3 regions of the Pseudomonas sp. LARHCG127 genome follow, and region 3 is predicted to be linked to each of the others. Evidence: predicted binding sites of a transcription regulator. Region 3 holds the regulator's gene; each other region holds the start of a gene.
What was found. Region 3 encodes FliA, which starts transcription of late flagellar genes. Its sites were predicted from a motif close to CTAAAGTTTNNNNNNNNNNNGCCGNTAA; they were not measured.

Region 1 (6,934 bases), on a different contig from region 3:
TGCCCCAAGGCTTGAACGCCAGCGCCCGGTTGACGGTGTACGAGTCGGTGTTGCTGGCGCGAAAGCAGCTTACGCCGGGCTGGGTCGTCCACGATGATGAACTGAAGTTGGTGGATGACATTCTCGCCGCGCTGGGCATCACCGAACTGTCGTTCCGTAATCTCGGCGAGCTCAGCGGCGGACAGCAGCAACTGGTGTCGATCGCCCAGACCCTGGTGCGCGAACCGGAAATCCTGCTGATGGATGAACCGACCAGCGCCCTGGACATGCACCGGCAAGTCCAGGTGCTGAACTTCATGCGGGCCCTGGCGCGCAAACGCCAGGTCATTGTGTTCATCGCCATCCATGACCTGAACCAGGCGCTGCGCTTTGCCGACCAGGTGCTGGTCATCGCCGACGGCACCGCCCAGGGCAGCGGCCCAAGCGCCGAGGTGATCAGCGAATCGATGCTGCGCAAGGTCTACAAGGTCGAGGCGCGGATCGAGCAATGCAGCCGCGGCGAGCTCCATATCCTGATCGACGACATCGTCTGAGCGCACACCCGGGCCTTGCGTCGAAGGCCCGAGGTTGCAAGAGCTAGGCGACTTTGAAGCGATTGACCAACTGTTGCTGGTGCTCGGCCAGGCGCGCCAGTTCCTGGCTGGTGATGGCCGTCTGCTCGGCGCCGGCACTCACTTGGATCACCAGGTCGTTGATCTCGTTCACGTTGCGATTGATGTCTTCGGACACCGCGCTCTGCTCTTCGGCCGCGGAGGCGATCTGGATGTTACGGTCGCTGATCGTCGCCACCCCCTCGGCGATCTCCACCAGCAACTCCCCCGCGCGCTCGACTTTGCTCGCCCCGTCCTGGGCCTTGTCCAGGGTCTGCTGCATGGACAGCGCCGCACGATCCGAACCGGCCTGCAGGTTGCTGATCATCTGTTGAATGTTGCCCGTGGACTCCTGGGTCTTTTGTGCCAGGGTGCGCACTTCGGAGGCGACCACCGCAAAACCGCGGCCATGGTCACCGGCCCGCGCCGCTTCAATCGCCGCATTGAGCGCCAACAGATTGGTCTGTTCGGCAATGCCGCGAATCACATCGAGCACCGAGGAAATGGCATCGCTTTCCAGCTTGAGATCATCAATGATTTGCGCGGTCTCCTCGGCCTGCCCGGACAATTGGCGGATCAGCCCGATGGTGCTTTCGATTTCCACGCGCCCTTGGGCCGTGCTGAGGTTGACCTGTTGCGACATGTGCGCCGCATCGTTGGTACTTTGCGCCACCTCGCGCACCGTGGCGCTCATCTGATTGATCGCCGTGGCCACCAGCTCGGTGCCTTGGCGCTGTTGCTCGACACTCATGCTGGTCTGGACCGTCACCGTGGAAGACTCTTGCGCGGCGGTGGCCACTTGCGCCGTGGCGTTGCCGATTTCCTGCACGATCTCGCTGATCTCCTGCGCCATGCGATTGAGGTTGCGCGAGATCTGGCCGAACTCATCGCGGCCTTCATAGGTGGCCCTGGCGGTGAGGTCACGCTGTGCCAGGCCGTTCAGGGCCTGGTTCACATCGCGCACCGCCAGATCAATCAGGCGGATGATCACATACGACAACACCGTCACCGCCAGCAGCGCCACGACGACCGCAGCGACGGTCAGCCACAACGCACGACTTGCTTCATCGCGGCCGTGAATCGCCAAGCGGCTGATGCTTTGACCGAGGGCGTCTTCCACCTGGCTCATCATATCGATGCGCTGAGTGGAGAGTTCAAACCAGGCCTCTGGCTTGATGCCCAGCGACTGGCCCAATGGCACTTCGAAAGCCAGGCGCTGCAACTTACCGACTTCGACCGCAGCGGGCTTGAGCATCTGCTCGGTGAACTGTTGAAGCAAGACGGGTTGGGCCTGGCGGCGGAACGCGTCGGAATACGCAGAGAACTCACCAAGATTGCGGCTAAAGCGCGACAACAAGGTCTCATCGAAACGATCCTGGCTGAATACCAGGCCCAGCACGACCCGTTCGCGTCCGGCCCGCTCTTTCATCTCGATAAACTGATTGAGGGCATTGAGCGCATGAACAATGGTGGCGTTGTTGATCGTCGCTTCCAAAGAGTGGGTATAGCCCATGAGCGCTTGAATGATCTCGGTATAACGAACACCGGATTCGGTGCTGCTGATACCCAACTTATCCACTTGCCCACGAATGACGGGCAACTGGTCCAGTGCTTGGAGAACATTGTCCAATTGCGCACTGTCCGACCCAGACAACCCACGCACCACCTTGGCCGAGGCATTGGAATCCTGGCGCGCCTGGGCCATCCGTTCACCCATGGACTTGCCGCCGCTGCCCAGGAAAACCCCGCTGGCGCCGCGCTCGCGCTGCAATACCGTGATCAGTTGACTCAACTTCTGTGCCGTGGCGCTGGCGGCGACCGTGGCGTCCATATCGCGCAGGGTCTTGTAGTTGTCCACGATAAAGACGCCGGCCAAGGACAAGAATCCCAACAGGGGAAGTAGCAGGATCAATAAAAGTTTCAGACGCAGCGGTGCATTCCTGAGCATTTCCGTTCAAGCCTCATTTCATATTGAATTAATGACGCGTGAACTTGTTGTATGAGGGTTGTTATACACGCTGACGTGGGGCGATCTTAACGCAATACCAAATAGCCATCACCCCTGTTATTGCTCCGCTTGGCACTTATAACGGTCATGAAGCGGGAATGTTTATTTGCCTTGATCAGGATCAAGTTTTCGACAGATAACGGTAAGCATCCAAACATGGAACTACCAGCCGAGCTGCTTGTTGAAACCCAGGGCGTCATAGTAGTCGTGCTGCGTGAGAATCTTGCCCTCCTTGAGCCGGATGAAACTCACCCCCTTGAAGCTGAGGGGGCGCTGGGTGGCTGGGGTCTCGGTGCTCCAAGGCCCGGTATTGTGCCCTTTGAATTCCCATTCGAAGGCAATGCTGTCACCGTTGATGATCGGCTCGCCCAGCATCGTCCATTGCAGATCCGGCACTGCGCGCATGAACACTTCGATCACCTGGGTCTTGGCATTTTCCCGGCCGACCTGGGGTGTTCCCACCGAGGCGTCGAGAAACTCACCGTCCTCGGCGAAGTACTTCGCCGCAGCCTCCGCATCACGAGCGCTCCAAGCCTTCATGTAGTCATGGATCACGCCCAGGGTATCGTTTTGACTGGCCGCCAAAACCCCATGGCTGGCCAGAATCAGGAGCAACCCCAACAGCATCGAATGGATTCGAGACGTCATAAAATGTTCACCTTTTCTCATCAGAGGAATTTGCCTGCCGCGCCCGGCGGCAGGCCGTCATGTTCCTAGGCTTTTTTCCAGGCATCGGACGCCGGAGCGGTACCCTTCTCGTAGGGACGAAACACGACCATGTAGACGAGGCCGACGAGAATCACGATGGCGCCGACCAACACGATGCCGTAGTTCACGTACCAAGGCGCATCTGGCGTACGCGGCCAGGACATATTGACGATGGCGAACAAGCCATAGCAGAGCGCAGCGATGTTCACCGGCCAGCCCCAACGTCCCAAGGTGAACTGGCCCTTGGGTGTCCAGCCCCGGAGACGGGCATACATCACTCCCCCGACGATCATCTGGAACGCCAGGTAGATACCGATGGCGGCAAAACTCACCACCAGCGCGATGGCGTTCTGAAGATAAAAGCCGACACACACGATGATTGCCGGCAGCACCCCGCAGACCATCAGGGCGGCAGTCGGCACATGGGTCGTCGGGGAGAGTTTCTTCAGCACACCACTGCCCATGAGCATTTCGTCTCGAGCGTAGGCATACAACAAGCGGCTGGCGGATGCCTGCAAGCTCAGCACACAGGAAACGAACGAGACCGTGATCACCGCCATGACCACACGGGACATGACCGGACCGAACGCCGCGCCAAATATCGTGGCCATGGGATCCTTGTCCTGCCCGGAGACAACGGCGGCAATATCAGGCACGGCCAGGATCAAGGCCAGGGCGGCGAAGATCGAAGCAGCACCGCCGATCCAGATCGTCATTCGCATGGCCTTGGGGACCTGACGGCTAGGATTGGGCGTTTCCTCGGCGACATCGCCGCAGGCTTCAAAACCATAATAGAGGAACATCCCCGCCAGTGACGCGGCCAGGAAGGCCGGCCAGTACTCCCCATCGATGGAAATATCGAACGTGTCGAACAACACGCTCAAGGGCTGGTGGCGCTCGAAAATCAGCAAATAGCCGCCGATCAGCAAAGCCCCGACCAGCTCACACAGAAAACCGAACATCGCCACCCGCGCCAGCAGCTTGGTGCCGCTAAGGTTCAGGACCGTCGCGGCGGCGGTCAGGACCAGCGCAACCAAGGTATTAGTGACCGGCGACGACTCGAAACCCAGCAGGTTGGCAATGTAGGGACCAGCGCCCAGGGCTACGGCAGCAATGGTCACGCACAAAGAAATGGCGTAGATCCAGCCGACCATCCAGGCCCATTTTTTCCCCACCAGGCGGCGAGCCCACGGATAGACACCGCCGGAAATGGGGTACTGGGACACCACTTCGCAAAAAATCAGGCACACCAGCATTTGCCCGAACCCCACCAGCAGGTAGGACCAGAACATCGGCGGCCCGCCCGCTGCCAGGCACAGGCCGAACAACGTATAGACGCCGACCACTGGCGATAAGTAAGTGAAACCGAGGGCAAAGTTCTGCCAGAGGCTCATGCTACGTTCGAAATTCGAGGTGTACCCCAGGGCACGGAGTTGCTCCGCGTCCTGGTCCACGGCTGCCGTGGAGCTTATCGAGCTGTTCATTGCGCCATCCTTCAAAAAGGAATTCGTTTGAGTAAGCGTCAAGCAGGCAGAGCCATCCCGCCCGTAACGTGGTTCACCGGAAATGCCTCAGAGCTGAATCCAGGTGGCCTTGATCTCGGTGTATTTATCAAAAGCATGCAGGGATTTGTCGCGGCCATTGCCGGACTGTTTGTAGCCACCGAACGGCGCCATCATGTCGCCGCCGTCATACAGGTTGACCCAGACACTTCCGGCGCGAAGAGCCCGGGCCATGGTGTGGGCGCGCGACAGGTTGGCCGTCCAGACGGCTGCCGCCAGCCCATAAGGCGTGTCGTTGGCGATGCGCACCGCATCCTCGGCTTCGTCGAACTCGATCACCGACAGCACCGGGCCAAAAATCTCTTCCCGGGCAATGTTCATCGAATTGCTGACGTTATCGAATAGCGTCGGCTCCACGTAGCTGCCACCGCTGTCCGCCAGCGCCACGTGTCCTCCCAGCAACAACTGGGCGCCTTGATCCTGTCCTTGCCGAATGTGGTGCAACACGCCTTCCAGGTGACGCGCATCCACCAGTGCACCGACATTGGTGTCGGGGTCCAATGGATGGCCTGGCTTCCAGCTTTTCATGGCCTCGACCACCATCGGCACGAAACGCGCCTTGATGGAAGCCTGGACGAGCAAACGTGAACCGGCGGTGCACACCTCGCCCTGATTGAAAGCTATGGCGGCCGCTGCCGCTTCGGCGGCTACCTGTAGATCAGGGGCATCGGCGAAGACAATGTTCGGACTCTTCCCCCCCGCCTCCAGCCAGACCCGCTTCATGTTCGACTCGCCTGCATACACGAGAAGTTGCTTGGCCACTCGGGTGGAACCGGTAAACGCCAGCACATCAACGTCACCGTGCAAGGCCAGGGCCTTGCCCACCGTGTGCCCATAGCCTGGCAGCACATTGAGCACACCGGCCGGCAACCCTGCTTCCAGGGCAAGCTGTGCGATACGAATGGCCGTCAGCGGCGAACGCTCCGAAGGTTTGAGAATCACCGAATTACCGCTCGCCAATGCCGGCCCCAATTTCCAGGACGCCATCATCAACGGGAAATTCCACGGCACGATGGCAGCGACCACCCCGACCGGCTCCCGCGTTACCAGCCCTAGCTGATCCACAGCCGTCGCGGCCACTTCATCGTAGATCTTGTCGATGGCTTCACCGCACCAGCGAATGCTGTCGATGGCGCCGGGCAGGTCGACCGCCAGCGAGTCGGCGATCGGTTTGCCCATGTCCAGCGTTTCCAGCAGTGCCAGCTCTTCGACATGGGACTGCAAGAGGTCGGAAAAACGCAACATGACTGCCTTGCGCGCTTCCGGTGCCTGACGCGACCAAACGCCAGACTCGAATGCCGCCCGGGCGCTGGTCACGGCCAGCTCGGCGTCCGCGGCATCGCAACTTGCAACCAGGCCCAACAATCGCCCATCCACAGGACTCACGCATTCGAAGGTAGCGCCTGAACTGGCAGGCCTGTATTGCCCGTCGATAAAGGCACGGCCCTCGATGTCCAGCGCCTTGGCTCTGGCTTCCCACTCTGCTCGGGTCAAGTGACTCATGATTGAAGTGCTCCTGGGTTCGGATGAATGCGATCTCGGCTCGCTTAAACATATGGAACCATATCTTTTAACCCATGAGAACCCCAGGAAAACCAAATTCAACCAGGTTGTTTTGACTTCAACGCCTTTTCATCCCTAGAATTCCGCGCCAATGGCCCCTGAAAATGCCTTTGAACTATGAAATAGAATTTTTGAATCCAGGCGTCGACGGCGCCGCCAATGAATGAAACGACCATGAGTCCTACATCGAGCCTCATACGCCTCAATCAGGAAGGGAAAACGGAATCGGTCACCCGCCGCCTGGTTGAAATGATTGACCTGGGGTTGCTGGTCGAAGGTGAACAGCTCCCCAGCGAAAGTATCCTGGCCACCCAACTCGGCGTCGCCACGGTCACTCTGCGCGATGCGTTGGCTGCCTTGCGAGAACGCGGGGTCATCGAAACCCGCCGTGGGCGCAACGGCGGCAGCTTTATCTGCGCCGCCCCACAAACCACCGATCAAGCCTTGTTCGATCAATTGCGTGAAATGAGCACGCTTGAATTGCGTGACCTGGCCGACGAGCA
Region 2 (6,934 bases), on a different contig from region 3:
GGCGCGCCTGGAGGCCGGGCTGACCGGCGATCATGCCCGCCCCGGTGTGCGCAATGCGCGGCAAGTCACGCTGATCCAATGGGAGCACCTGGGCGTGATCAGCGCGCTGGTGGGCCGCCCCGAGGACCAGCCGGTGCTGCCACAGGCGCTGCGGCGCAACATAGTGGTCAGCGGCATCAATCTGTTCAGCCTCAAGGGCCGGCGCTTTCGCATCGGCCAGGCCATTTTTGAAACCACCGGCTGGTGCCAGCCCTGCGCCCGATTGGAGCGAAACCTCGGCGAAGGTACATTCCAGGCCGTACGCGGCCATGGCGGAATCACCGCCCGGGTGTTAAAAAGTGGAATCATTCGCCTGGACGACCCCCTGGCCGTCGAACCCGTTCCGGCGAGCGGCTATGCTGCTTTCAATGCCGGCTAGCCGGACGCTGTAACGTCTTCACATTCCGCAACGTCTACCTGACGAGGCCTTTATGACCAGCCGCCTGAACCCAGACGACCAGAAGCATGTCGAAGAGTACCTGCAACTGTCCCAGCACCGAGTCGAGCGCCGGCCTTTCCGGCCGTGGATGCTCCTGGTGGTGGTACTGGCCATCACGATTGGCCTGGGCCTGTTGAGCCGACTGATCAGTTACCTGACGCTATGAGCCGCTTGATGCTCGCGCGGGTAACGGCACCGAATTCCTTTAGCCTTGCGAGATATCCCCATGACTCATCGTATTATCATCGTTGGCGGCGGCGCCGGCGGCCTGGAGTTGGCTACCCGTCTGGGTAAGACTCTGGGCAAGCGCGGCACGGCCAGTGTGATGCTGGTCGACGCGAACCTGACCCACATCTGGAAACCCCTGCTGCACGAAGTGGCTGCCGGCTCCCTCAACTCTTCCGAAGACGAACTCAACTACGTTGCCCAGGCGAAATGGAACCACTTCGAGTTCCAACTGGGGCGCATGAGCGGCCTGGATCGCGAGCGCAAGAGAATCCAGCTGGCCGCCACCTATGACGAGGCGGGCATCGAGCTGCTGCCAGCCCGGGAATTGGGCTACGACACCCTGGTGATTGCCGTCGGCAGTACCACCAATGATTTCGGCACCGAAGGCGCGGCGCAACACTGCCTGTTCCTCGACACCCGCAAACAGGCGGAGCGCTTCCACCAGCAATTGCTCCACCACTATCTGCGTGCCCACGCCGGGCAGACCGATATCGTCGAGCGCATCAGCGTCGCCATCGTCGGCGCCGGCGCGACCGGGGTCGAACTGGCGGCCGAGCTGCACAATGCCGCCCACGAACTGCACGCCTATGGCCTGGACCGGATCAAACCGGAGAACATGCACATCACCCTGATCGAGGCCGGCCCACGGGTGTTACCGGCACTGCCAGAACGCATCGGCGGACCGGTGCACAAGACTTTGGAAAAACTCGGCGTCAACGTGATGACCAACGCTGCTGTCAGCCAGGTGACCGCCGACAGCCTGATTACGGCAGATGGCAAAGTGATCGACGCGAGCTTGAAGGTCTGGGCGGCCGGGATTCGCGCGCCAGAATTCCTCAAGGATATCGACGGGCTGGAGACCAACCGGATCAACCAGCTACAAGTGCTGCCGACGCTACAGACCACTCGCGACGAAAACATCTTTGCCTTCGGCGACTGCGCCGCCTGCCCGCAACCCGGCAGCGATCGTAACGTTCCGCCCCGCGCCCAGGCCGCGCATCAGCAAGCCTCGCTGCTGGCCAAATCCCTGAAACTGCGGATCGAAGGCAAGGCCCTGCCCGACTACAAATACACCGACTACGGCTCGCTGATCTCGCTGTCGCGCTTCTCGGCGGTGGGCAACCTGATGGGCAACCTGACTGGCAGCGTGATGCTCGAAGGCTGGCTGGCGCGGATGTTCTATGTGTCGTTGTACCGCATGCACCAGATGGCGTTGTACGGCATGTTCCGCACGGCCATGCTGATGCTGGGCAGCAAGATCGGCCGCGGGACCGAGCCTCGGCTGAAGCTGCATTAAGTCAGCAGCACTAAGGTCGAATGATCCACCGCCATCGCGAGCAAGCTCGCTCCCACAGTTGAGTGCGATCACCCTGTGGGAGCGAGCTTGCTCGCGATGAGGGCGGCGCAGTCAATACTTAAGCTCGGGCAGGATAACTGTCCAAGCTATCCACCGATCAAACCTGAAACCGCTGCACCATCGTGCGCAGCGAATTCGCCAGTTGCGACAACTCGTGGCTGGAGGCACTGGTCTGATCCGCGCCGGAAGCCGAGCGCACCGACAAATCACGAATGTTCACCAGGTTGCGATCGACCTCGCGGGCCACTTGTGCTTGCTCCTCGGCAGCACTGGCGATGACCAGGTTGCGCTCATGGATCTCGCTGACCGACGCCGTAATGGTGTGCAGCGCTTCCCCTGCCCGCTCCGCCATCGCCAGGGTGCTTGCCGCACGACTGGAGCTGGCCTGCATGGAATCGAGTGCCTGGGTGGCACCGCTGCGCATGCCTTGGACCATCTGCTCGATTTCCTGGGTCGATTGCTGCGTGCGATAAGCCAGCGCCCGCACCTCGTCGGCCACCACCGCGAAGCCACGTCCACTCTCTCCCGCCCGGGCCGCTTCAATGGCCGCGTTGAGGGCCAGCAGGTTGGTCTGCTCGGCGATGGCGCGGATTACGTCCAGCACCTTGCCGATATCCTGCGACTGGTTGGCCAAAGATTGCACCAGGCCGCCGGTCACTTGCACATCGTTAGCCAGGGCGCCAATGGCCTCGACCGTGTCGCTGACCCGCTGCTGCCCCAGGGATGCCGACTCACTGGACTGACGCGTGGCATCGGAAGTGGAAACCGCATTGCGTGCAACCTCCTCCACAGCGGTGGTCATCTCGGTGACGGCGGTGGCAGCCTGTTCAATTTCGTTGTTCTGTTGCTGCAGGCTGTGGGTGCTGTCGAGCGTGACGGCGTTCAGCTCATCGGCTGCCGTGGCCAGTTGCGCGGCCGAGCCGCTGATGCCCTGCAACGTCTCGCGCAGATTCTGCTGCATGGCCGCCAACGCCTTGAGCAAACGGCTGACTTCGTCGTTGCCGTGGGTTTCGATCGGCCGGGTCAAGTCACCCCGGGCAACGCTCTCCGCAGCATTCAGCGCCTCGCCCAGGGGCTTGACGATACTGCGCGTGAGCAACATGGCCAGGGCCACCGTGGCCAGGGCGGCAAGCACAATGAACAGGCTGACGATCATGCGGGAATTGGCGTAGTGCTCCTGGGACTTCTGGCTCTCGATGGACACCTGCTTGGAGAACAACTCCGCCAGATCGTTGAGCTGCTTGCCGGAACCGTCCACCACGGTCTTCATGTCCACCAGCAGCAACTTGATCAGATCATCCCGACGCCCCTGTTCCGCCAGGGTGAAGGATTGCGCGATACCGGTACGGTACGCAGCGAACGTTTGCTTGAACTGGTCGTAAAGGGCCTTGCCTTCAGGCGTCATGACGAGTTTTTCGTAAGCCGCGATTTTTTCACCCAGCTCCTTGTCGCGGGTGTCCATTTGTCCGCGATACACCGGGATGTTCTTCGGATCCTGGTCCAGGGCCATGCGCAGGGAGATCGTGCGGATTCGCAACATCCACTCGCGAATCTCGTCACCCCCGCGAATGCTAGGCAGCCATTGGGTTTCCACGGCGACTTCACTGTCACGAATGCTCGACATCTGCCCCAGCGCAAACACCCCGAGCAATGCCACCAACACGGCGATCAAGGCAAACCCCAGCGCGGCGCGAGGGGCGATATTCAACTGACGAAGAAACATAAGGGTGCCTTTTTTATTGTTGGCCCGAGGTGGGGCCGGGCCCCTGTCGGTGGGTTATCGGCAAGTTGTACGATGACTTAAGTCAATCCACTTTATTCCAGGCAAAAAAAATCCCCGTATCTTTCGATACGAGGATTTTTAATATGGTCGGGGTAAGGGGATTCGAACTCCTGACATCCTGCTCCCAAAGCAGGCGCGCTACCGGACTGCGCTATACCCCGGTAAAAAAAAGGCGACCTTTGCAAGTCGCCTTCCTCGATCAGTGCTTTTGGCCTCTGATCTTAAGATTCGATTCCAGCGAGCTGGTTTCAAAAATGGTGGGTCGTGTGGGATTCGAACCTACGACCAATTGGTTAAAAGCCAACTGCTCTACCAACTGAGCTAACGACCCAAATATGGTCGGGGTAAGGGGATTCGAACTCCTGACATCCTGCTCCCAAAGCAGGCGCGCTACCGGACTGCGCTATACCCCGATTGAAATGGCTCCGTGACCAGGACTCGAACCTGGGACCCAATGATTAACAGTCATTTGCTCTACCGACTGAGCTATCACGGAACTGATATTTCAAGTTACTGCAATTTGAAGCTACATCGTTGAATCTCGCTTCAACCTCTTTCACCGTCTGCATCGCTGCGTTCGTGTGTCTGAGGCGCGCTATTCTACAATTTTCAAAACCTCTGTCAACCCCTTAAATTGCTTTCAAGACAATGATTTGCAACTTATTTTGGATTCCTTCCCAGTGAGAAGTAACCCTTGGGGTGACGTACTGCGGGGCGCACTTTACAAGCCTTTTCCTTTGAGTTCAACGGCCTGATGAAAAAAATGGCCTCGCAAGGCAAGGCCATTTCAATTGCCAGCAGTCCCGGCTATCAGTTAAAGACGATTTCGTCGTTCTCCACCGTTCCGGTCACGGTTTCCCCCGGCATGAAGCGCCCCGACAGAATCAGCTGCGCCAGCGGGTTTTCGATCCAGCGCTGGATCGCCCGCTTCAGCGGCCGAGCGCCATAGACCGGGTCGTAACCCACCGCGATCAGCTTGTCCAACGCCTCATCGCTCAATTGCAGTTTCAGCTCGCGCTCGGTCAGGCGACTGCGCAGGCGGCCCAACTGGATCTCGGTAATGCCGGCAATCTGATCCCGGGCCAAAGGCTCGAAGATCACCACTTCGTCGACCCGGTTGATGAACTCCGGCCGGAAATGGGTAGAGATTGCGTCCATCACCGCCGCGCGCTGCGCCTCGCGATCACCCACCAGCTCCTGGATCTGCGTCGAGCCCAGGTTGGAGGTCATCACGATCACCGTGTTGCGGAAGTCCACCGTGCGCCCGTGGCTGTCGGTCAGGCGACCATCCTCCAACACTTGCAGCAGGATGTTGAACACATCCGGGTGCGCCTTCTCGACCTCATCGAGCAGGATCACCGAGTACGGCTTGCGACGCACGGCCTCGGTCAGGTAGCCGCCCTCCTCGTAGCCAACATAACCCGGTGGTGCACCGATCAGCCGTGCCACGGAATGTTTCTCCATGAACTCGGACATGTCGATGCGCACCATCGCCTCCTCGGTATCGAAGAGGAACTCGGCCAGTGCCTTGCACAGCTCGGTTTTACCGACACCGGTCGGGCCGAGGAACATGAACGAGCCGCTCGGACGGTTAGGGTCCGACAATCCGGCGCGGGACCGGCGCACGGCGTTGGACACTGCCACCACGGCTTCTTCCTGGCCAATCACGCGCTGGTGCAGCAGGCTTTCCATCTTCAGCAGCTTGTCACGCTCGCCTTCGAGCATCTTCGAGACGGGAATGCCGGTCCACTTGGAAACCACTTCAGCGATCTCTTCCTCGGTCACCTTGCTGCGCAGCAACTGGTTTTCGCTCTTGCCGTGCTGGTCGACCATTTGCAGGCTGCGCTCCAGGTCCGGGATCACCCCGTACTGCAGCTCGGCCATGCGGTTGAGGTCGCCTTTGCGGCGAGCCGCTTCCAGTTCCTGGCGAGACTGTTCGATCTTTTGCTGGATCTGCGCAGAACCCTGGACCTCGGCTTTCTCCGAGTTCCAGATTTCCTCGAGGTCGGAATACTCACGCTCGTGACGCACGATTTCTTCCTGCAACCTCTCCAGGCGTTTCTTCGCCGCTTCGTCGCTTTCTTTCTTCAGCGCCTGGGACTCGACCTTGAGTTGAATCAGGCGACGCTCCAACCGATCCAGCACTTCGGGCTTGGAGTCGATTTCCATGCGGATGCGGCTCGCGGCCTCGTCGATCAGGTCGATGGCCTTGTCCGGCAATTGACGGTCGGTGATGTAGCGGTGGCTGAGCTTGGCCGCCGCGATGATCGCGCCGTCAGTGATCGCCACCTTGTGGTGCACTTCGTAGCGCTCTTTAAGGCCACGCAGGATGGCGATGGTGTCTTCTTCGCTCGGTTCCTCCACCAGCACTTTCTGGAAGCGCCGCTCGAGGGCCGCGTCCTTCTCTATATATTGACGGTACTCGTTGAGCGTGGTCGCGCCGACACAGTGCAACTCGCCACGGGCCAACGCTGGCTTGAGCATGTTGCCGGCGTCCATCGAGCCTTCGCCCTTGCCGGCACCGACCATGGTGTGCAGTTCGTCGATAAACAGGATGATCTGCCCTTCCTGCTTGGACAGTTCATTGAGCAGGGACTTGAGCCGTTCTTCGAACTCGCCGCGGTACTTGGCACCGGCGATCAGAGCCCCCATGTCCAGGGACAACAGGCGCTTGCCCTTGAGGCCGTCCGGCACTTCGCCGTTGATGATGCGCTGGGCCAAGCCCTCGGCGATGGCGGTTTTACCCACGCCAGGCTCACCGATCAGCACCGGATTGTTCTTGGTACGGCGTTGCAGCACCTGGATCGTGCGGCGGATTTCATCGTCGCGACCGATCACCGGGTCGAGCTTGCCTTCCTCGGCACGCTTGGTCAGGTCGACGGTGTATTTGTCCAGCGCCTGGCGCGACTCCTCGTGGTTGGCGTCGTTGACCGCTTCGCCGCCACGCAGGTTGTTGATGGCGTTTTCCAGGGCCTTCTTGCTCACCCCTTGGCCAAGCAGCAACTTGCCGAGCTTGCTGTTCTCGTCCATGGCGGCGAGCAGCACCAGCTCGCTGGAAATGAACTGGTCGCCCTTCTGCTGGGCCAGG
Region 3 (6,934 bases):
ATAAGAGTTTATCCCGCCCTTGCCAAACGGACTCAATTTGTCCGAACTATTAAACCGCATCAAAACCGGATTGAACGCCCGATAACCATTCCCCAGCAAATAATGCCCGGTCACCGGGTCCGGTCGTTCTCCATTGAAGCCGAGCAGGCTCAAAAAACCGTTGCCGATAGTTCGATTGCCATAAGGCGAATAGGCATGGGACTGCCTTTCATTGGAGGAAACGGCATGCAATACCGAGCGTTGCTGATCGGTCGCTAACAATGTCGCTTGCTTTGCGCTGCCTTGGGTTTCGCTCTGGGCCAGCAATTGATCGCCATGTTGGACAATTGACCGGCTGATGGCCCCTTCGATTTCTGTCGTCAGGCGAGACTTGCAATAAAACCGCTGGACAGGCGCGTGAGTCATCACGGTGTGGCAGGTGAGGCGATCCAGAGGGTCATAGCGGTAAGTGCAGAGGTGCGTGGCTGACATGGTCGACGCTCCGTTTGGGTGAGGCTCCGTTGGATTATCGGGGTTGGGGTGCAAAGGGGGAACTAGCAGAACTGTTAGGTTTGCCTGGAAAGCGCCAGGCCCCGTGGCGAGGGAGCTTGCTCCCGCTCGGTTGCGCAGCGACCGCGATAACAGGTGTGTCTGATGTTTCGTATTCGACTTGTTTCGGGGCCGCTTCGCGACCCAGCGGGAGCAAGCTCCCTCGCCACAGGTTCGTCGTTTGCCTTAGGTGAACAGCATGACCCTGTGGGAGCGAGCTTGCTCGCGATTGCAATGATCCAGTCGATACAGATATTGACTGACAAATCGCCATCGCGAGCAGGCTCGCTCCCACAAAGTTGAATGTGCGTCAGCCGCTCTATTCCCGCCTCCGGCAAAAGTTGGAAGGCTTCTTGCAATACCCCGCCTGCGCCCCCTCCGGGCGTCAAAAGTTTGCTTCACAGGAACGGGGAATATTGGTGGATCGCTCTCAGTTACTCAGCTCTGCACGCAGCAATGTCGTAGACCTCAGCCGGGGTAATCTGGGCGTGCCGCTGTTGCTGCTGGTCATGCTCGCCATGATGATGCTGCCGGTGCCGCCGTTCCTGCTGGACGTGTTCTTCACGTTCAACATCGCCCTGTCGATCGTGGTGCTGCTGGTGTGCGTCTACGCCCTGCGGCCGCTGGATTTCGCGGTGTTCCCGACCATCCTGCTGGTGGCCACGCTGTTGCGCCTGGCGCTGAACGTGGCGTCCACCCGGGTGGTGATGATTCATGGCCAAGAAGGCCACGCCGCCGCCGGTAAGGTGATCCAGGCCTTTGGCGAAGTGGTGATCGGCGGTAACTACGTGGTCGGTATCGTGGTCTTCGCCATCCTGATGATCATCAACTTCGTCGTGGTGACCAAGGGCGCCGGGCGGATTTCCGAGGTAAGCGCGCGTTTCACCCTCGATGCGATGCCCGGCAAACAGATGGCGATCGACGCCGACCTCAACGCCGGCCTGATCGACCAGAGCCAGGCCAAGCTGCGCCGCCTGGAAGTGGCCCAGGAAGCCGAGTTCTACGGCTCCATGGACGGTGCCAGTAAATTCGTGCGCGGTGACGCCATCGCCGGCCTGTTGATTCTGTTCATCAACCTGATCGGCGGCATGGCCGTCGGCATCTTCCAGCATGGCATGACCTTCGGCGATGCCGGCAAGGTATACGCCTTGTTGACCATCGGTGACGGTTTGGTGGCGCAATTGCCATCACTGCTGTTATCCACAGCCGCCGCGATCATGGTGACCCGCGCTTCGGGCTCCGAGGACATGGGCAAGCAGATCAACCGGCAGATGTTCGCCTCGCCCAAGGCCCTGGCTGTTGCCGCCGGCCTGATGGCGGTGATGGGCCTGGTGCCTGGCATGCCGCATTTTTCCTTCCTGAGCATGGCGGCCCTGGCAGCTGGCGGTGCCTACCTGTTCTGGAAGAAGCAGAACGTGCAGAAAGTCCAGGCCCTGCAAGAGGTCAAGCGCCAGCAGGAACTGCTGCCGTCGCCGGCCCGCGCCATGGAAACCAAGGAACTGGGCTGGGATGACGTGACGCCCATCGACATGATCGGCCTGGAAGTCGGTTATCGCCTGATTCCTTTGGTCGACCGCAACCAGGGTGGTCAGTTGCTGGCGCGGATCAAGGGGGTGCGCAAGAAGCTCTCCCAGGACCTGGGCTTCTTGATGCCCACTGTGCACATCCGCGACAACCTCGACCTGGCGCCGAGCGCCTATCGTCTGACACTGATGGGCGTGATCCTGGCCGAAGCCGAGATCTACCCCGACCGCGAGCTGGCGATCAACCCTGGCCAGGTCTACGGCAGCCTCAACGGCATCACCGCCAAGGATCCGGCTTTTGGCCTGGAGGCGGTGTGGATCGAAATCAGTCAGCGGGCCCAGGCCCAGTCCCTCGGCTACACCGTGGTGGACGCCAGTACCGTGGTGGCGACCCACTTGAACCAGATTCTGTACAAGCACTCCAGCGAGTTGATTGGCCACGAAGAAGTCCAGCAACTCCTGCAAGTACTGGCCAAAGGCTCGCCGAAGCTGGCTGAAGAGTTGGTGCCGGGCGTGGTTTCGTTGTCGCAGTTGCTCAAGGTGCTGCAAGCGTTGTTGGCCGAACAAGTGCCCGTGCGCGACATACGCAGTATTGCCGAAGCCATCGCCAACAACGCGTCCAAGAGTCAAGATACCGCCGCCTTGGTGGCCGCGGTTCGGGTCGGCGTATCCCGTGCAATCGTCCAAAGCATTGTAGGCACTGAGTCTGAGCTGCCTGTTATCACCTTGGAGCCAAGGTTGGAACAGATATTGCTCAATAGTCTGCAGAAGGCAGGACAAGGCTCGGAAGAGGGTGTTCTGCTGGAGCCAAGCATGGCCGAGAAGCTGCAGCGTTCGCTGATCGAGGCAGCCCAGCGGCAAGAGATGCAAGGCCAACCGGTGATCCTGCTGGTGGCCGGTCCGATTCGCGCGATGCTCTCGCGATTCGGACGCCTCGCGGTCCCGGGGCTGCATGTGCTGGCGTACCAGGAAATACCGGACAACAAGCAAGTGACCATCGTTGCGACAGTAGGGCCCAACGGCTGAGGTAGTGGTTTATGCAAGTGAAGCGTTTTTTCGCCGCAGACATGCGTCAGGCCATGAAACTGGTTCGTGACGAGCTGGGCGCTGAAGCAGCCATCATTGGCAACCGTCGTATCGCCGGCGGTGTCGAGCTGACGGCGGCCCTGGATTACAAATTGTCGGCGCTGGCGCCACGGGTTCCGAACATGGAACTTGAAGATGAGCTGCGCAAGACTCAATCGCGCATCGCCAGCGCCCAGGCCGAACTGAGCCTGCGCAGCAGCGAAGGCGAAGGTGCGCCGGGCATCAATCGTCAATTGTTCGCCGGTCAACCGCTGACCGCCGGCCTGCCGTTGACCGCCGCCGAACCGCTGATGGAACAGGTCCAGGCCGAACCGCGTCGTCCAGAGCCGGCACCTGCCGCGCCAGCCCGTGGGCTTGACCCGCGCGCCCTGGACTCGATGCGCTTCGAACTCAACAGCCTGCGCGAGCTGATGGAAGTCCAGCTCGGCTCCCTGGCCTGGAACCAGCTGCAAGGCAGCCGTCCGGCCCAGGCCAACCTGTGGCGTCGCCTGCAACGCATCGGCCTGTCCGGCCCGTTGTCCCGCGACCTGCTGGCGCTGATCAATGGTATCGAAGAGCCGCGCCAAGCCTGGCGCATGTTGCTGGCGCACCTGGCACGCATGATTGCCACGCCGGAAGTCGAGCCGCTGGAAGAGGGCGGGGTCATTGCCATGGTCGGTCCTGCCGGCATGGGCAAGACCACCACCCTGGCCAAGCTCGCCGCCCGTTATGTACTCAAGTACGGCGCCCAGAGCATCGCCCTGGTAAGCATGGACAGTTTCCGTATCGGTGCCCAGGAACAACTCAAGACCCTGGGCCGCATCCTCAATGTGTCGGTGACCCATGTGGATCCGGGCCAATCCCTGGCCCAGGCGCTGGAGCCGCTGCTGCGCAAACGCGTCGTGCTGATCGATACCGCCGGCCTGCAAGCCAGCGATCCGGCCCTGCGCATGCAGCTCGAAAGCCTGGCCGGACGCGGTATCAAGTCAAAAAATTATCTCGTGTTGGCAACCACCAGCCAAAAACAGGTTCTAACCGCCGCATATCACAGCTACAAACGCTGCGGGCTGGCCGGCTGCATCCTGACTAAGCTGGACGAAACGGCAAGCCTGGGCGAGGTGTTGAGCCTGGCGATCGGTCATGAACTGCCGGTGGCCTACCTGACCGATGGGCCGCGGATCCCGGATGATTTGCATCTGCCGCGCCGTCATCAATTGGTCAGTCGTGCCGTAAGTGTGCAAATGCAGGAAGAACCCAGCGAGGAAGCCATGGCTGACATGTTCGCTGACATCTACCACAGCCCGACCAAGCAGGTCGGCTGAGGTAATCATGAATATTTTTTGTACCTACATCGATGGTCTGCCATGCATTGTTCCGTATGCGAACGCGCAGCCAGTAATGTGGCCTCCGTCTAAGAAGACAAGGTAAAGAACGAACATGGGCAGCATGCATCCCGTACAGGTGATCGCGGTGACCGGCGGCAAAGGTGGCGTCGGGAAGACTAACGTGTCAGTGAACTTGTCCCTGGCTCTGGCAGAGCTTGGCCGACGGGTCATGCTGCTGGACGCCGACCTGGGCCTGGCGAACGTCGACGTGTTGTTGGGGCTTACCCCCAAACGCACCCTGGCGGACGTGATCGAAGGCCGTTGCGAACTGCGCGACGTGCTGTTGCAGGGGCCGGGCGGGATTCGCATCGTGCCGGCTGCCTCCGGCACCCAGAGCATGGTTCACCTGACCCCGGCGCAGCACGCGGGCCTGATCCAGGCGTTCAGCGACATCGGCGACAACCTCGATGTGCTGGTGATCGACACCGCGGCCGGCATCGGCGACTCGGTCGTCAGTTTCGTGCGCGCCGCCCAGGAAGTGCTGCTGGTGGTCTGCGACGAACCGACGTCCATCACCGACGCCTATGCCCTGATCAAACTGCTTAACCGCGACTATGGCATGAACCGCTTCCGCGTCCTGGCCAACATGGCCCAGAGCCCGCAGGAAGGACGCAACCTGTTCGCCAAATTGACGAAGGTCACCGATCGCTTCCTGGACGTCGCCCTACAATACGTCGGTGCAGTGCCTTACGACGAAAGCGTGCGCAAGGCCGTCCAGAAGCAACGTGCCGTTTATGAAGCCTTTCCACGTTCCAAATGCGCGCTGGCGTTCAAGGCGATCGCCCAGAAGGTCGATACCTGGCCACTGCCGGCCAACCCCCGCGGGCATCTGGAGTTTTTCGTCGAGCGTCTTGTGCAACAAACAGCAGGGCCCGTGTTATGACAGCCAGCGGTTACAACCATCTCTACAAAAAATCGGCACGGGACGCCCAATACGAATTGATCGAGCGTTATGCGCCACTGGTCAAGCGTATCGCCTATCACTTGCTGGCGCGGTTGCCAGCCAGTGTCCAGGTCGAGGACTTGATCCAGGCCGGCATGATCGGCCTGCTTGAAGTGTCGAACAAATACGACGCCAGCAAGGGCGCCAGTTTCGAGACCTATGCCGGTATTCGCATTCGCGGGGCGATGCTCGATGAAGTCCGCAAGGGCGATTGGGCGCCGCGTTCGGTGCACCGCAATACCCGCATGGTCAGTGACGCGATTCGGGCAATCGAAGCTAAAACTGGGCGTGACGCTAAAGATCACGAGGTTGCGGCCGAACTCCAGTTGAGTCTCGATGATTATTACGGGATTTTGAACGATACCTTGGGCAGTCGCCTGTTCAGCTTCGACGACCTCTTGCAGGACGGCGAGCACGAAGGGCTGCATGAGGATAACGCGAGTGCTCACATGGAGCCGTCACGTGACCTGGAAGATGAACGTTTCCAGAGCGCGCTGGCGGATGCGATTGCCAATTTGCCGGAACGTGAGCGACTGGTCTTGGCGCTGTACTACGACGAAGAGCTGAACCTCAAGGAAATCGGTGAGGTCCTGGGGGTCAGCGAATCTCGGGTCAGCCAGTTACACAGCCAGTGCGCGGCCCGCTTGCGGGGCCGTTTGGGGGAGTGGCGAGCGCGCTGACAGGCAGTGTGGGGACACTGCGAGCGGGACTGGCATGGCGTTGCCGGGTCAGTTTCCATCCGTTGTGCTCCAGACCGTTGTCGAGTGTTGTGCCGGAATTGATTGAAATGGCGCGTCCAGGTGCTGGGCGCGTTTAAGACTGCTTGGAGGTCGAATTGGACAAGAACATGAAAATCCTCATCGTTGATGACTTCTCAACGATGCGGCGGATCATAAAAAACCTGTTGCGTGACCTTGGGTTCACCAACACGGTCGAGGCGGATGATGGCGTCACAGCCATTCCGGTCCTCAACAGCGGGAGCATCGACTTTCTGGTGACTGACTGGAACATGCCCGGCATGACCGGTATCGACTTGCTGCGCCATGTGCGCGCCGACGAAAAACTCAAGCACCTCCCGGTGCTGATGGTGACTGCCGAAGCCAAGCGCGAGCAGATCATCGAAGCGGCCCAGGCCGGTGTAAACGGCTATGTGGTCAAGCCCTTCACGGCCCAGGCGTTGAAAGAGAAGATCGAAAAAATCTTCGAACGCATCGGTTAACGGCGCCACGGGGGAGCTATGGACAACGAATCTTCAATGGGCGATTTCGAATCGACCCTGAAAAAACATGCCCGCGAACTGGTCGACAGCCTTGAAAAAGGTCGCTTTGGCGATGCGGTTCAAATGATCCATGAGCTCAACCAGACCCGTGACCGTGGTCTGTATCAGGAAGTGGGCAAGCTCACGCGTGAACTGCACAGCGCGATTGTCAATTTCCAGATCGACCCGCACATGCCGCAGGCCGAGGAAGTCTCGCAGATCACCGACGCCA

Region 1: a site for FliA is predicted at 2,677-2,704, ahead of ACIPQ1_RS12195 (methyl-accepting chemotaxis protein). Genes of this name have one in related genera too.
Region 2: a site for FliA is predicted at 3,841-3,868, ahead of ACIPQ1_RS27525 (methyl-accepting chemotaxis protein). Genes of this name have one in related genera too.

The regions. Positions count from the first base shown of each region.
Region 1 covers NZ_JBIXJT010000006.1:97,657-104,590, forward strand. The annotation lists gene ACIPQ1_RS12190 (ABC transporter ATP-binding protein) at 1-533, shown strand, start outside; gene ACIPQ1_RS12195 (methyl-accepting chemotaxis protein) at 577-2,538, opposite strand; gene ACIPQ1_RS12200 (ester cyclase) at 2,761-3,225, opposite strand; gene ACIPQ1_RS12205 (APC family permease) at 3,312-4,790, opposite strand; gene ACIPQ1_RS12210 (aldehyde dehydrogenase) at 4,878-6,371, opposite strand; gene ACIPQ1_RS12215 (FadR/GntR family transcriptional regulator) at 6,606-6,934, shown strand, end outside.
Region 2 covers NZ_JBIXJT010000025.1:12,866-19,799, reverse strand. The annotation lists gene ACIPQ1_RS27540 (MOSC domain-containing protein) at 1-418, shown strand, start outside; gene ACIPQ1_RS27535 (DUF3094 family protein) at 471-644, shown strand; gene ACIPQ1_RS27530 (NAD(P)/FAD-dependent oxidoreductase) at 705-2,003, shown strand; gene ACIPQ1_RS27525 (methyl-accepting chemotaxis protein) at 2,161-3,786, opposite strand; tRNA gene ACIPQ1_RS27520 (tRNA-Pro) at 3,931-4,007, opposite strand; tRNA gene ACIPQ1_RS27515 (tRNA-Lys) at 4,102-4,177, opposite strand; tRNA gene ACIPQ1_RS27510 (tRNA-Pro) at 4,183-4,259, opposite strand; tRNA gene ACIPQ1_RS27505 (tRNA-Asn) at 4,267-4,342, opposite strand; gene clpB (ATP-dependent chaperone ClpB) at 4,657-6,934, opposite strand, start outside.
Region 3 covers NZ_JBIXJT010000011.1:23,578-30,511, reverse strand. The annotation lists gene ACIPQ1_RS19040 (RHS repeat-associated core domain-containing protein) at 1-471, opposite strand, end outside; gene flhA (flagellar biosynthesis protein FlhA) at 948-3,077, shown strand; gene flhF (flagellar biosynthesis protein FlhF) at 3,089-4,438, shown strand; gene fleN (flagellar synthesis regulator FleN) at 4,554-5,384, shown strand; gene fliA (RNA polymerase sigma factor FliA) at 5,381-6,124, shown strand; gene ACIPQ1_RS19015 (chemotaxis response regulator CheY) at 6,292-6,663, shown strand; gene ACIPQ1_RS19010 (protein phosphatase CheZ) at 6,682-6,934, shown strand, end outside.